DNA from 2 places in the Staphylococcus dromedarii genome. Region 2 is predicted to be linked to the other one. Evidence: predicted binding sites of a transcription regulator. Region 2 holds the regulator's gene; the other holds the start of a gene.
What was found. Region 2 encodes LexA, which represses DNA repair genes until DNA is damaged. Its sites were predicted from a motif close to CGAACATATGTTCG; they were not measured.
Positions count from the first base shown of each region.

Region 1: uvrB (excinuclease ABC subunit UvrB) is a predicted target of LexA. The motif match lies at 3,995-4,008, and genes of this name have one in related genera.

Region 1 covers NZ_CP094718.1:471,506-479,683, forward strand. Annotated here, with positions in the region: gene secA (preprotein translocase subunit SecA) at 1-755, shown strand, start outside; one part of gene prfB (peptide chain release factor 2) at 790-861, shown strand; one part of gene prfB (peptide chain release factor 2) at 863-1,912, shown strand; gene MUA88_RS02300 (CHAP domain-containing protein) at 2,096-2,863, shown strand; gene MUA88_RS02305 (YfbR-like 5'-deoxynucleotidase) at 2,963-3,604, shown strand; gene MUA88_RS02310 (CsbA family protein) at 3,610-3,852, shown strand; gene uvrB (excinuclease ABC subunit UvrB) at 4,071-6,053, shown strand; gene uvrA (excinuclease ABC subunit UvrA) at 6,059-8,178, shown strand, end outside.
Region 2 covers NZ_CP094718.1:1,343,326-1,351,503, forward strand. Annotated here, with positions in the region: gene MUA88_RS06545 (CcdC family protein) at 1-144, opposite strand, end outside; gene MUA88_RS06550 (YneF family protein) at 369-608, opposite strand; gene tkt (transketolase) at 796-2,784, opposite strand; gene MUA88_RS06560 (DUF896 domain-containing protein) at 2,897-3,133, opposite strand; gene sosA (DNA damage-induced cell division inhibitor SosA) at 3,266-3,484, opposite strand; gene lexA (transcriptional repressor LexA) at 3,628-4,251, shown strand; gene guaC (GMP reductase) at 4,376-5,353, opposite strand; gene rpsN (30S ribosomal protein S14) at 5,435-5,704, opposite strand; gene rpmG (50S ribosomal protein L33) at 5,865-6,014, shown strand; gene MUA88_RS06590 (catalase) at 6,105-7,601, opposite strand; gene MUA88_RS06595 (amino acid permease) at 7,816-8,178, shown strand, end outside.

The sequences.
Region 1 (8,178 bases), 870 kb from region 2:
AAGGGAACAACTTTGATTCGCGTAAACGTATTTTAGAATATGATGAAGTGCTTAGAAAACAACGTGAAATCATGTATGAAGAACGCAATAAGATTATCGATGAGCCTGAAAGCTCTGCATTAGTGATTGCGATGATCAAAACAGCACTTGATCGTACCATTTCATACTTTGTTAACGAAGATGAAGAAAACCCAGACTATGAACCACTAATTCACTATGTAGAAGATGTGTTCTTACATGAAGGGGAACTTGAAGTTTCTGAAATTAACGGAAAAGACCGTGAAGATATTTATGAAATTATTTGGAAAAAAGTCGAACAGGTTTATAAGAAACAAAAAGAAGTTCTTGGAGAACAAATGCCAGAATTTGAACGTATGATTCTGTTACGCACAATTGATAATCATTGGACTTCACATATCGATACAATGGATCAATTACGACAAGGGATTCATTTACGTTCATATGGACAACAAAATCCATTGCGCGACTATCAAAATGAAGGTCACCAATTATTTGATAATATGATGCAAAGTATTGAAGAAGACGTAAGTAAATTTGTATTGAAATCAATCGTTTCAGTTGAGGATGATGTGCAACGTGAAAAAACAAAAGAGTTAGAAGGTCAACATCTTTCAGCAAACGATGGAAAAGAGAAAGTAAAAGCTCAGCCAATCGTTAAAAAAGATGACGTTGGACGTAATGATCCATGTCCATGTGGCAGTGGTAAAAAATATAAAAACTGTCATGGGAAATAGATAACGTGTAGTAGATGTAAAGGAGCGATAGTGTATGGAACTATCTGAAATCAAACGTCATATTGATGACTATGCATCAAAGTTAGAACAACTTAGGGGGTCTCTTTGACTTAGAAAACAAAGAGACAAATATTCAAGAATTTGAAGAGATGATGGCAGAACCTACGTTTTGGGATGACCAACAACGTGCGCAAGAAGTCATTGATCAAAATAATGCGTTAAAGGCAATTGTGAATACGTATTATGAGATTGCTTCTGATATAGAAGAAATGGATGCGACACACGAGTTATTGCAAGAAGAGTTTGATGAAGATATCAAAACAGATCTTGAAGAAACGGTGAATGATTATGCACCTAAGTTAGATCGCTTTGAATTACAGTTATTGTTGAACGGTGAACATGATGCCAATAATGCGATTTTAGAATTACATCCAGGCGCAGGTGGTACGGAATCACAAGACTGGACAAATATGTTGTTGCGTATGTATCAACGTTTTTGTGAACAACAAGGATTTAAGGTTGAAGTGGTCGATTATCAAGCGGGTGATGAAGCGGGGGTCAAAAGTGTTACGCTTGTCATCAAAGGTCATAACGCTTATGGCTATCTGAAAGCAGAAAAAGGCGTACATCGTCTTGTCCGCATTTCACCTTTTGATTCATCGGGACGTAGACATACTTCTTTTGCATCATGTGATGTCATTCCAGAGTTCAACAATGAAAAGATTGAAATCGAAGTGAATCCAGATGATATTACAGTTGATACATTCCGTGCATCAGGTGCCGGCGGACAGCACATTAACAAAACAGAATCTGCTATCCGTATTACGCACCATCCAACAGGGATCGTTGTGAACAACCAAAATGAGCGTTCACAAATCAAAAACCGTGAAGCGGCAATGAAAATGCTGAAGGCCAAATTGTATCAACTTGAATTGGAACAAAAAGCACAAGAACTTGCAGCAATTCGTGGTGAACAAAAAGAAATTGGTTGGGGCAGTCAAATTCGTTCATATGTCTTCCACCCATATTCAATGGTGAAAGATCATCGAACAAATGTAGAGACTGGAAATGTCAATGCAGTAATGGATGGCGATATAAGTATGTTTATTGATGCTTATCTACGCAGTCAAATGAACGATCAGTCTCAGACAATGTAATAAATGAACAATGAGTCTTCACATATTTTATGTGGAGGCTTTTTTAAATCGTTTATACATCTATTTTTTCGATTTTTAAAATAATGGTATGTTATTTCATTTGTGTCACAAATCAAGAGGGTGTCTCATTTTTGAATGTAAGCATGATATACTATCTCCACAATTTTTAAGGAGATGACAATCATGCGACTATCCAATGTGCTCATCGTTGCTACTTTGATATCAACCCCTTTTTCTTCAACACAACAAGTACAATTAACTAAGAATATAACGATTGAACAGTTAGCTCAAAAGTTTGCGACAACAACAGATCGTATTAGACAGCTTAACCATCTTGTAAAAACGCCACTATATTTTAAAGAAAACCAAACAATTAAATTACCTAGCGAACATATCCTCATGAAACCTAAAGACCAATCATTAGCGCAATTTTTAACGCAACAAAAAATTGATTTTCATAAAATAAAAAAATATAATCCTTTTCCATTTCAAAATGACAGCCAATATATTGCTGTTTCAGAGAAGGGAATGGCACACTTGGAATTACCGAGTATCTTTCAATTATTTCCTCCTCAATCATTGCCTTATCTATTAACAAAACGAGTGAATCCCCAAACTTTACACAATGCATCTATTAAGAACGCATACACACCTGGACAATGTACTGCTTATATTTATGAACAACGTGTTAAACGACATCTTCCTATCTCAAGAAATTGGGGGCATGCAAAATTTTGGTTATTCCATGCGCAACAAGAAGGTTACACTATATCCAAGTATCCACGTGTCAATGCCATACTTGTATCACAACAAGGTACTTATGGGCATGTTGCGATTGTTGAAGCGTGTGATCAGAATAAAATTCATATTTCCGAAATGAATTGGAAAGGCCAAGGGATAATCAGCCATCGCGTCATACCCTACTCTGATGACTACCAATATATTTATTAACTTTCCTGTTACTTCCAGAAATTGAAGTGCGTAAAAGTAAGAAAGTGTGTTATAGTATCATAAACTATAAAGATGCGTAACAAGGAGGGAACATTAATCATGGGTGTTCATCAATATTTTAAAAGACTATCAGATTTAGAAAAACTCATTCGTTTACCTGGAAAGTTCAAATACTTTGAGCATAATGTTGCCGCACACTCCTTTAAAGTGACTAAAATTGCACAATATCTGGGAACAGTAGAAGAACATTATGGCAAGGAAGTAGACTGGAAGAGTTTGTATGAAAAAGCATTAAATCATGACTTTGCTGAAGTATTTACAGGTGATATTAAAACACCTGTAAAATATGCAAGTAGTGAGCTAAAAAGACTCTTTTCACAGGTGGAAGAAGAAATGGTTGATACGTTCATCTCTGAAGAAATACCCGAGGATTATCAAGACATCTACCGTCAACGTTTACAAGAAGGGAAAGACGATTCGTTAGAGGGCCAAATTTTATCTGTCGCTGATAAAATTGATTTATTGTATGAAACATTTGGTGAGATTCAAAAGCGTAACCCAGAGCCACTCTTTTTTGAAATCTATGAAATGAGTTTAGAAACGATTATGCAATTTGATCATTTACATTCAGTACAAGATTTTATTGATAACATTATTCCAGAGATGCTAACAGAAAAATTTATTCCGCGCACAGAATTGCGTGAAACGACTATGCATATATTAAATAATAGAAAGCAGTGATCAAAGTGATATGGTATGCGTTAGCCGCTTTTTTTCCATGTGTATTGGTCGTGGTACTGAGTGCCATCACACGTAGCAAATGGATTGGTACATGCGTGACACTTGTTATCATTGGCACGTCAGTTTATAAAGGCTTTTTCCACAATGAATGGATTATTTTTATAGATGTCGTATCAATATTGGCAGGGTATATCATTGTGGATACATTGCAAATTCATCGTCATGATGATTTTAAAGGATATGAATAAGAGAAACTATATACCACTTGAAACTGAGAAAATAAGGTTTTAAGTGGTTTTTTATGTTTTGTTTTAAGCGTTGAATTATGGAGGGCTTAATCGTGTTTGATTTTTAAGAATAAAAGGGTATAGAGCATTGGAAAGTCAAAAACGAACAGATGTTTGTATTTTTATCTTAAGATTTGGTAAAATAGCCATATAATTATGTGATGAGGAGACGAGTGTGCATGGAGCATCATGACTTTAAAGTGGTATCTAAGTTTGACCCACAAGGTGACCAGCCGCGTGCGATTGATGAGTTAGTTCAAGGAATTCAAGAGGGTAAGCGCCATCAGACGTTATTAGGGGCTACAGGAACAGGTAAAACGTTTACGATGAGTAATGTGATTAAGCGTGCAGGTAAGCCCACACTGATTATTGCGCACAATAAGACGCTTGCAGGGCAATTATACAGTGAATTTAAGGAGTTCTTTCCTGAAAATAGAGTCGAATATTTTGTTAGTTACTATGATTACTATCAACCAGAAGCGTATGTACCATCAACAGATACATTTATAGAAAAAGATGCATCAATTAACGATGAGATCGACCAACTACGTCACTCAGCGACAAGTGCATTATTCGAACGTGACGATGTCATCATTATTGCCAGTGTGAGTTGTATTTATGGCTTGGGTAACCCAGAAGAATACAAAGATTTGGTTGTAAGTATTCGTTCGGGTATGGAAATGGATCGTAGTGAACTGTTGCGCAAGTTAGTCGATGTACAATACACACGCAATGATATCGACTTTCAACGTGGGACATTCCGTGTACGTGGTGACGTGGTAGAAATTTTCCCAGCCTCACGTGATGAACTTTGTATTCGTGTTGAATTCTTTGGCGATGAGATTGATCGTGTGAGTGAAATTAATTATTTAACGGGTGAAGTATTGCGTGAACGTGAACATTTCGCGCTCTTCCCAGCCTCTCACTTCGTAACACGTGAAGAGAAAATGAAAGTTGCCATTGGCCGAATTGAAAAAGAACTCGCAGAACAACTTGAAAAATTGCGTAGTGAAAATAAACTCTTAGAAGCACAACGTCTAGAACAACGTACAAACTACGATCTTGAAATGATGCGTGAAATGGGATTCTGTTCAGGTATCGAGAACTACTCTGTACATTTAACATTACGTCCACTTGGTTCAACGCCTTATACGTTACTGGACTACTTTGGAGACGATTGGTTGATTATGATTGATGAATCTCATGTGACATTACCTCAGATTCGAGGTATGTATAATGGGGATAAAGCACGTAAAAACGTACTTGTTGAACACGGTTTCCGTTTGCCAAGTGCACTTGATAACCGACCATTGATGTTTGAAGAATTTGAAGAAAAGGCACATCAGTTAGTTTATGTATCTGCCACACCAGGTCCATACGAGATGGAACATACAGATGAGATGGTTGAACAAATTATTCGTCCAACGGGTCTATTAGATCCAAAAATCGATGTGCGTCCATCTAAAAATCAAATTGATGACTTATTAAGTGAAATCCAAACACGTGTAGAACGCAATGAACGTGTATTAATTACAACGTTAACGAAAAAAATGAGTGAAGATTTAACGACGTACTTAAAAGAAGCGGGCGTGAAGGTAAATTATTTACATTCTGAGATTAAGACGTTAGAACGTATTGAAATCATTCGTGATCTACGTATGGGAACGTTCGATGTTTTAATCGGTATTAACTTATTACGTGAAGGAATCGACATTCCGGAAGTATCGCTCGTTGTTATTTTAGATGCAGATAAAGAAGGTTTTCTACGTTCGGAACGTTCGCTTATCCAGACAATTGGCCGTGCAGCACGTAACGATAAAGGTGAAGTGATCATGTATGCAGATAAGATTACTGATTCAATGCGTGTGGCAATTGATGAAACGGAACGACGACGCGAAATTCAAATGGCATATAATGAGAAACACGGTATTACACCTCAAACAATTAATAAGAAAATTCATGATGTGATTAGTGCGACTGTGGAAACGGAAGAAACAAACGAAGCAGATCGCAAAGAAGTACCGAAGAAAATGACGAAGAAAGAACGTCAAAAAACAATTCAAAATATCGAAAAACAAATGAAAGAAGCAGCGAAGGCGTTAGATTTCGAGAAGGCAACCGAATTGAGAGATTTATTATTTGAACTTAAATCAGAAGGGTGACGTACATGAAAGGACCATCAATAGTAGTGAAAGGGGCACGTGCCCATAATTTAAAAAATGTGGATATAGAACTGCCTAAAGATAAGTTTATTGTGATGACAGGATTATCAGGGTCAGGTAAGTCATCACTCGCATTTGATACGATATATGCAGAGGGACAAAGACGCTATGTAGAGTCTTTAAGTGCTTACGCACGTCAATTCTTAGGACAAATGGATAAGCCTGATGTTGATACAATCGAAGGGCTATCACCAGCGATTTCTATTGATCAAAAAACAACAAGTAAAAATCCGCGATCTACAGTGGCAACAGTTACTGAGATTTATGATTATATCCGTTTACTGTACGCACGTATTGGTAAGCCGATTTGTCCGGAACATGGTATTGAGATTGAATCACAAACTGTGCAACAGATGGCAGATCGTATTATGGAATTAGAAGAGCGTACAAAAATTCAACTGTTGGCACCTGTCGTCAATCATCGAAAAGGGTCACACGAGAAGTTATTAGCAGATATTAGTAAAAAAGGATATGTGCGTGTGCGTTTAAATGGTGACATCATGGATATTACAGATGTGCCTGCTTTGGATAAAAACAAAAATCATACAATTGAAATTGTCGTAGACCGTCTTGTTGTGAAACCTGGTATTGAAACACGTTTAGCTGACTCAATAGAAACCGTCCTTGAATTGGCTGAAGGACGTCTCGTCGTTGATGTCATTGGTGGAGAGGCACTGGAATTCTCAGAAAAGCATGCATGTCCAATATGTGGCTTTACAATCGGTGAGTTAGAACCGAGAATGTTCAGTTTTAACAGTCCATTTGGTGCATGTCCAACATGTGATGGACTAGGCCAAAAATTAACGGTTGATGTAGATCTTGCCATTCCGGATCGTACAAAAACATTAGCAGAGGGTGCCATCTTACCATGGGAGCCAAAAAGTTCAGACTTTTATCCAACATTATTAAAACGTGTATGTGAAGTGTATAAAATCAATATGGACAAACCATTCGGTAAGTTAACCGAGCGTCAGCAGAACATCATTCTTTATGGTTCAGGTGATAAAGAAATTACATTTACTTTTAACTCACGCTCTGGAGAAAAACGCAAACGTACGATGCCATTTGAAGGTGTGGTACCAAATATCGAGCGTCGTTTTAATGAGTCACCATCTGAATATACACGTGAAATGATGCGTAAATACTTAGCGGAACAACCATGCGAAACATGTCATGGCCAACGTTTAAGTAAAGAGGCACTTTCTGTTTATGTTGCAGGCAAAAATATTGGAGAAGTGGTCTCACAATCTATTCGAGAAGCACTTGATTACTATGAAAATATCGAACTCTCTGAGCAAGATGCACAAATTGCCCGCCTCATTCTAAAAGAGATCACAGCTCGATTAACATTTTTAAATAATGTTGGTCTAGATTATTTAACATTAGACCGTGCTTCAGGGACGTTATCAGGTGGGGAAGCACAGCGTATCCGTCTGGCCACACAAATCGGCTCACGCTTATCTGGCGTCTTGTACGTATTAGATGAACCATCTATCGGATTACATCAACGCGACAACGATCGCTTGATTGAAACATTAAAAGAAATGCGTGATTTAGGTAATACACTGATTGTGGTAGAACATGATGAAGACACGATGTACGAAGCGGATTATCTTGTTGATATTGGACCAGGTGCGGGTGTTCATGGTGGTGCTGTCGTTGCAAGTGGTACACCAAAACAAGTGATGAAAAATAAAAAGTCACTGACAGGGCAATATTTAAGTGGTGCCAAGTTTATCCCACTACCCGAACATCGCCGTGAAATCACAGATCGTAAAATCTCTGTTAAAGGTGCACGTAGCAATAATTTAAAAAATGTTAATGTAGATTTTCCACTGTCAGTGATGAATGTCGTTACAGGTGTCTCTGGATCAGGAAAAAGTTCACTTGTTAATGAAGTCCTATACAAATCATTAGCAAAGGCAATCAATAAGTCTAAAGTACGTCCTGGTGATCATGATGAAATCACAGGTATGGAAGAAATAGATAAAATTATTGATATCGACCAATCGCCAATTGGACGTACACCACGTTCCAACCCGGCAACATATACCGGTGTATTTGA
Region 2 (8,178 bases):
CATCAATGCCCCTGTTGACATAAAAACGGGTGGCAAAATAATTTTCTTCTCATTCACTGGAAATTGTTGTGCTTTCATTCTCACAACAATGACAATGGCACCCATAACAAAAGCCACTATAATGGAAAATACTAAATAGCTCACTGTGTTGCCTCCTCAGAGTATAGGACTTAATACGATTGGTACAATGATTAAGGTGTGTAAGCATTATAGGAATCTAAGTATCCTAAGCTCACCCACCAAACACGTGTGCCAGTCATTTTTAACTTACTCGTTTATTATAGTTATATTAAAATACACATAAAAGTAAAAAGCAAGAGAATCTATGCTGTAACAACCACCGATTCCCTTGCTTATATAAATCAATATTACATTTTTTTGTCCATATTTTTATTCATCATTGTCATCATTTGATTGATCTTTTTCTGTGATGGTTTTTGACCCATCTGCATCATCATCATACGTAACATTTCTTCATTGATAGGTGGGTTCTTTTTTAAATAGTCCATCATATATTTACGTGCTAAGAAGAATCCACCAACAAGACCGATGATAAGTGCAATGACAATTAATAAAATTGCTAACCATGTCGCCATCGTTTCACCCACTTTCTTTATCCTATAGCATTTTACTAAAAATAACCTCTGTTTTCAAGAGACGGCAAAAGAAATCTGTGCATCTGTGAAAAGTTTCGTATACATCCGTCACAAATTCTAAAATTGAAATAGGACAACAAAAGACCCTTTTGCTTTCATTGCCCTATTTTTATTCTCTCAATTTAGTTGTAATAAGTAATTAAAGTTGTTCGATTTCAGCTAAAACTCGTTCTTTTGTGAATCCATATTTTTCAATCACTAAGTCACCAGGTGCACTTGCACCAAAACGATCAATACCAATCACTTTACCATTCATACCTACATATTTATGCCAACCTAATGTTGCACCCATTTCAGCTGCAACGCGTTTTTCAACATGTGGTAATAAAATTTCATCTTTGTAAGCTTGTGATTGTTGTTCAAATGCATGCCAGTTCGGCATAGAAACAACACGTACACCTTTACCTTGCTCAGCTAATTCTTTTGCTACATCAACAAGAAGGCTCACTTCTGAACCAGTAGCTAAAAGTACATATTCTGGTGCTGTTTCAGTTTCATAAACAACATATGCACCTTTACGAACACCTTCTTCTAAGACTGTTGCGTCAACATCTAATACTGGTAAACCTTGTCTTGTTAAGACTAATGCAGTCGGTGTATTTTTAGATTCTAATGCAACTTGCCATGCTACACGTGTTTCATTACCATCTGCTGGACGAATCACGTTTAAGTTTGGAATCGCACGTAACCCTGCTAATTGTTCGATTGGCTCATGTGTTGGTCCATCTTCACCAACTGCAATTGAGTCATGTGTAAAGATAAATGTTGAACCTAATCCCATTAATGATGACAGGCGTAATGCTGGTTTTACATAGTCACTAAATACAAAGAATGTTGCTGCATATGGATGAACACCACCATGTGCTGCCATACCATTAACTGCTGCAGCCATAGCAAATTCACGCACACCAAACCAAATATTTCTACCGCTACCATCTTCAGCAGAGAAATCTCCTTCTTCTTTTACATTAGACTTGTTTGATGATGCTAAGTCAGCTGAACCACCGAAGAATGATGGAACTGCAGCACTTAATGCTTGAATAACATCTCCAGAATCAGCACGTGAAGCCGCTTTGTGCCCCACTTCAAATTGTGGTAATGATGCTGTATACTCTTCTGGAAGTTCTCCAGCAATTGCTGTTTTTAGTGTCGCTGCAAGTTCAGGGTATTTTTCTTCATACTTTTTAAATTCTGCTTCCCAAGCTGCTTCATGCGCATCTGCACGTGCAATCATCGTATCTTTGAAAATATCATAAACAACTTCATCCACGTGGAACTGTTTATTCGCATCTAATGCATAATTCTCAAAAGTTAAAGCACGTTCGTCCGCTCCAAGAGGCGCACCATGAGATGTATGGCTATTAGATTTATTTGGTGAACCATAACCAATAATTGTCTTTACTTCAATAATTGTTGGTCCTGTTTGTTCTTTAGCTGTTTCAATAGCGCGATTAATCGCTTCTAAGTCATTACCATCTTCAACTAAAAGATGATTCCAACCATATGCTTCAAATCGTTGCTTAATATTTTCAGAGAATGACTTGTTTGTTTTACCATCTAATGAAATATCATTTGAATCATATAGCGTAATCAACTTATCTAATTTTAAATGACCTGCAAGTGATGCCGCTTCATGTGAAATACCTTCCATTAAGTCACCATCAGATGCAAGAACGTATGTGTGGTGATCTACAACAGAAATATCATCTTGATTATATTTTGCTGATAAATGTTTTTCAGCCATTGCCATACCAACTGCCATTGCAAATCCTTGTCCTAATGGTCCTGTTGTAATATCTACACCTTGTGTATGGCGGAACTCAGGATGTCCAGGAGTTTTTGAATCCCATTGTCTAAAGTTCTTCAACTCGTCCATCTCTAAAGCACCTGATACATGTAATAAACTGTACAATAATGCAGATCCGTGACCAGCTGATAATACAAATCGATCTCTATTGAAATATTGATCAGCTTTTGGATTGAAATTTAGATGTCTTGTCCATAACGTGTAAGCCATTGGCGCTGCACCCATTGGTAAACCTGGGTGTCCTGAATTAGCTTTTTCAATTGCGTCAATACTCAATGCACGCAAAGTATTTACTGCTAAAGTATCATTTTTATCGAACATAAAATAACTTCCCTTCTATTTCTCTTCATATCCATATTATAACTGAAAGCCATATTGGATACCTAATAAATCCATCATAATCATTAAATATTTTTTGTGAAAAATGTGACAACTATTTACGTAGATTGTTGTGTTTTTGAATTGTTTTTAATTTCTCTGGTGTCACATCATTACCTTGGGGATCAATTACTTTTGTTTGCTCAATCTGTGCCTTAAAGCTACCACGGAATGTTTCTAAATATTCACTTCTTAACTTTGATTGTTCTTTCGCTTCAATTTCTGTTAATCCTTGTTCTTTTTTCTTTCTTGCTAATTCATTAATACGATTTAGTTTTTCTTGGCTTAACATGCTGCAACCCTCCGTCAATTTCTTTACAAAAAATATATCAGAAATAAGGGCAAAAACCAAACACTTCTACTTAATGAAATAATTGCGAAACAATCAACATCAAAATCTAGCAGGTGTTGCCTTCAATATTGTTTACTCGCTCAATGTAATTGCAAATACACTATCCTCATTACTTTGATGAGGTGCAGACTCATATTGTTCACTATTTTTTAAAGTATGATCAGTCATTTCGTACGTTTGTTCTGTTTGCCCATTGTGACTTATCATAATAAAAAAAGTGAAAAATAATACAACCGATGCTAAAAACACCATTAAAAATAAGACCATTTCAGAATATTTACGTTGTATCATCTTCATACACTCCCTCGAACATTTGTTTGTATAAGTAATTTAACAGAACGAATGTTCCGTGTCAACAAAAAGACGAACAAATGTTTGTTCATGTTCGTGTAATATGCTATAATTGTCTTAAATTTAACGGAGGAGTGCTAATTATGAGAGAATTAACAAAGAGACAGAGTGAAATATTTGAATTTATCAAACAGGTCGTACAATCTAAAGGCTATCCACCAAGTGTTCGTGAGATTGGAGAGGCCGTTGGTTTAGCTTCGAGTTCTACTGTACACGGGCACCTTTCTCGTCTAGAAGAAAAAGGATATATTCGTCGAGACCCAACTAAGCCACGTGCTATCGAAATTGTTCATGAATTAATGGGCGAACCTGTAAATATGGAAGCAACAATTTTTGTACCTGTAATAGGGAAAGTAACGGCTGGTATGCCGATTACTGCTGTTGAAAATGTTGAAGAATACTATCCACTACCAGAACATTTTACTTCAACGCACAATGGACAAATTTTCATATTAAATGTTGTGGGTGATAGTATGATTGAAGCGGGTATTTTGGATGGAGATAAAGTTATTGTACGTAGTCAATCTATTGCAGAAAATGGTGATATTATCGTTGCGATGACGGATGAAGATGAGGCAACTGTTAAACGCTTTTATAAAGAGAAAAATCGCTATCGCTTACAACCTGAAAATAGTATGCTAAGTCCGATTTATTTAGAACATGTAACAGTATTAGGGAAAGTCATTGGTCTATTTAGAGAAATGTAGTCAACAGGATCAATATGATATTTTACTCGTATAAACTTCTCAATAAAACTCCTTACTTATTATCAAAAAAGCTCAGAGGCATTGTGCCCTGAGCTTTTTCTATATCATCAATCATTATTTTAAATTAATCTCTGTCACCATTGAAAATAGAGTTTTTCACAATGACATAATCTACTTTTCTTAATGAATCAACATCTTTGCCACCTGCATAAGAAATTGAACTTTGTAAGTCTTCTTGCATTTCTTTTAACGTATCCTTAAGTGAACCTTTGTGTGCAACAAACATTTTTTTGCCTTCTACGTTTTTGCGTTCACCTTTTTGATATTCAGATGCACTACCGAAGTATTCTTTGTACTTCTTGCCATCCATTTCTACTGTTTCACCAGGAGATTCTTCATGTGCTGCAAATAAAGAACCGATCATAACCATTGATGCACCGAAACGTACAGATTTTGCGATATCACCGTGTGTTCTAATACCACCATCTGCAATAATTGGTTTACGTGCTGCTTTACTACAATGATTAATTGCTGCTAATTGCCAACCACCTGTACCAAAACCAGTTTTGATCTTAGTAATACATACGCGACCTGGTCCAATACCCACTTTCGTTGCATCTGCACCAGCATTTTCTAATTCACGAACACCCTCAGGCGTACCAACATTCCCAGCGATAACAAATGTTTCTGGTAAATGTTTTTTAATATGTTTAATCATATCGATAACTTGATCTGAATGACCATGTGCAATATCAATTGTGATATACTCAGGTTTCAAGTCTTCAGATTTAATTTTTTCAACAAAATCAAATTCAGGGTCTTTAACACCAACTGAGATTGAAGCAAATAAACCTTTTTCATGCATACGTTTAATGAATGGTATACGTGCCGCTTCATCAAAACGGTGCATAATATAGAAGTATTCATTTTCTGCAAACCATTCTGCAAGTTGCTCATTCATCACTGTTTGCATATTTGCAGGAACGACTGGTAATTTAAATCTTCTAGGTCCAAATTGGATAGATGTGTCAATTTCTGAACGACTTTTCACGATGCTTTTGTTTGGAATTAATTGTATATCTTCATAATCAAAAATTTTCATGTTTTAAAAAACCCCTCATTTATTTTATCCATATGATAATATACTATCATTAACGGATAAAGTAAACAAAGGGAATGAAATTTACCAGCTAGATTTTTTAACGCCTGGAATTTGGCCTTTATGTGCATATTCACGGAATGAAATTCTAGACATTTCAAACTTACGCATGACGCCACGAGGACGACCTGTAACTTTACATCTTCTTGTTAATCTTGTTGGTGATGAATCACGTGGAAGTTTGCGAAGTGCTTCATAATCACCTTTTGCTTTTAATTCACGTCTTAATTCAGCGTATTGTGCAACTAATGCTTCACGCTTTGCTTCTTTTGCTATTTTAGACTTTTTAGCCATTTTTATACCACCTTTTTATAAATCGTAATCATTACGTTTTACATACTAGCATATTTTCTTTCATAAACGCAAGATAAAATGTTGGCAAATCCAAAAAAGCGTGATAAAATATTAAATCGTAATGGTTTCAATTTATTTTAAAACCAAAGGAGGGAATACCATGCGTATTAATGTAACTTTAGCTTGTACTGAATGTGGTGACCGTAACTACATCACTACTAAGAATAAACGTACAAACCCAGAGCGTATCGAAATGATGAAATATTGCCCAAGATTAAATAAGCACACTTTACACAGAGAAACAAAATAATAACGGCATATCACGACTAATCAAAAAAATACGACAATGATAGAGAAATGGTGAGCGATTCGTACGCTCACCATTTTTCTTTATATATGATTATTTTAAATCTCCTAAAATCTCATCTAATTGTGCAGTCATACCTAATGCATTCGCCACACCTTTACCATATTCTGGATCAGCTTGATAACAATGACGAATATGACGGTGTTTCACTTCATCCGTTGTACCATCCATTTCATTTGCTGTGTTTTCAAAAATACGTTGCTGTTGTTCTGGTGTTTGTAAACGGAATAACTTGCCAGGTTGTTCGAAGTAATTATCATCATCTTCTCTAAAATCATGTTCAAATGCTGTGCCTTCGATGCTAAGAGGTGCACGTTTATATTCTGGTTGATCTTTAAAAGCACCTGTACTATTTGGATAGTAATGTGTAGAACCGCCACCGTTACCATCTAGGAAACGCATTTGACCATCACGGCTAAATGGGCAAATATTTTCTACACCCACACCTTTAGGTTGGTTAACAGGAATCTGCCAGTGATTGACACCTAAACGATATCTTTGCGCATCACCATATGAGAACAGTCTACCTTGCAACATTTTATCTGGTGAGAAGTCGATGCCTGGAATGATGTTCGTTGGTGCAAAAGCAGCTTGTTCCACATCCATGAAATAATTATCTGGATTTTTATTTAATTCAAATTCACCCACTTCAATTAATGGATATTCATCTTTGAACCAAACTTTAGTTAGGTCAAACGGATTATCTTTATGTTGACGTGCTTGTTCTTCCGTCATCACTTGAATGTACATTTTCCATTTTGGGAATTGGCCATTCTCTATCGCTTCAAATAAATCACGTTGAGATGACTCACGATCATTTGCGATGACTTGCGCCGCTTCTTCTGGTGATAAATTTTCAATCCCTTGTTGTGTTCTGAAGTGGAATTTCACCCATACACGCTCATTATTGCCATTAATCATGGCGTATGTGTGTGAGCCGAAACCATGCATATGTCGATAACCTTTAGGAATACCACGATCCGACATCAAAATCGTCACTTGATGTAATGCTTCTGGTAATGATGTCCAGAAGTCCCAGTTATTTTGAGGGCTACGCATGTTCGTTCTTGGATCTCTTTTAACAGCATGATTTAAACTTGCAAATAATTTTGGATCTCTAAAGAAGAACACAGGCGTGTTATTCCCTACTAAGTCCCAGTTTCCTTCTTCAGTGTAAAATTTTAGTGCAAATCCACGAATATCACGTTCTGCATCAGCAGCACCACGTTCACCTGCTACTGTTGAAAAACGTGCAAACATCTCCGTTTTTTTACCTATTTCTGAAAAAATCTTTGCTGAAGTATATTGCGTAATATCATTTGTCACAGTCAATGTACCGAAAGCGCCTGAACCTTTTGCATGCATACGTCTTTCAGGAATCACTTCACGATCAAAATGAGCCATTTGCTCTAAAAAGTACCAATCTTGCATGAGCAATGGACCACGTTGTCCAGCTGTCATAGAATTTTCTCTGTCGCCGACTGGATGTCCAAATAAGCCTGTAAGTTTTGAGTCATTATTTTGAGTCATTGCAATACCTTCTTTCTTATTTATAATAATTCTAAATTAAGTTCTACTATTATTATACCCCTTCCACATGAATTTAAAAGTAAAATGAGCTGATTGAAGTAAGAATTGTCGAAAAATTTCGCTTTTTTCCTTTAAAGTTGTAAATTACTGTTGAATATCACTTAAATTGCAAGTACAATAGATAGAAATCTTTAATTATGAGGAGCAGATGTTTATGGAAGAAAAGAATTTAAAACGTGGCCTCCAATCTCGACACATTACCATGATTGCTATCGGTGGTGCGATTGGGACTGGACTATTTGTTGCAACTGGTAGTGTAATTGCTCAAGCTGGTCCTGGAGGTGCCATTTTAGCATATTTAATTATTGGCATTATGCTTTACTTTTTAATGTCATCTATCGGGGAAATGGCAACATTTTACCCAGTCTCTGGATCATTTAGTAGCTATGCAACACGCTTTGTTGATCCATCATTAGGTTTTACCATGGGTTGGTTATATTGGACAATCTGGTCGCTTGTAACGAGTATTGATGTGATTGTCGCATCCAATGTCTTAGGATACTGGGATGCCTTCCAT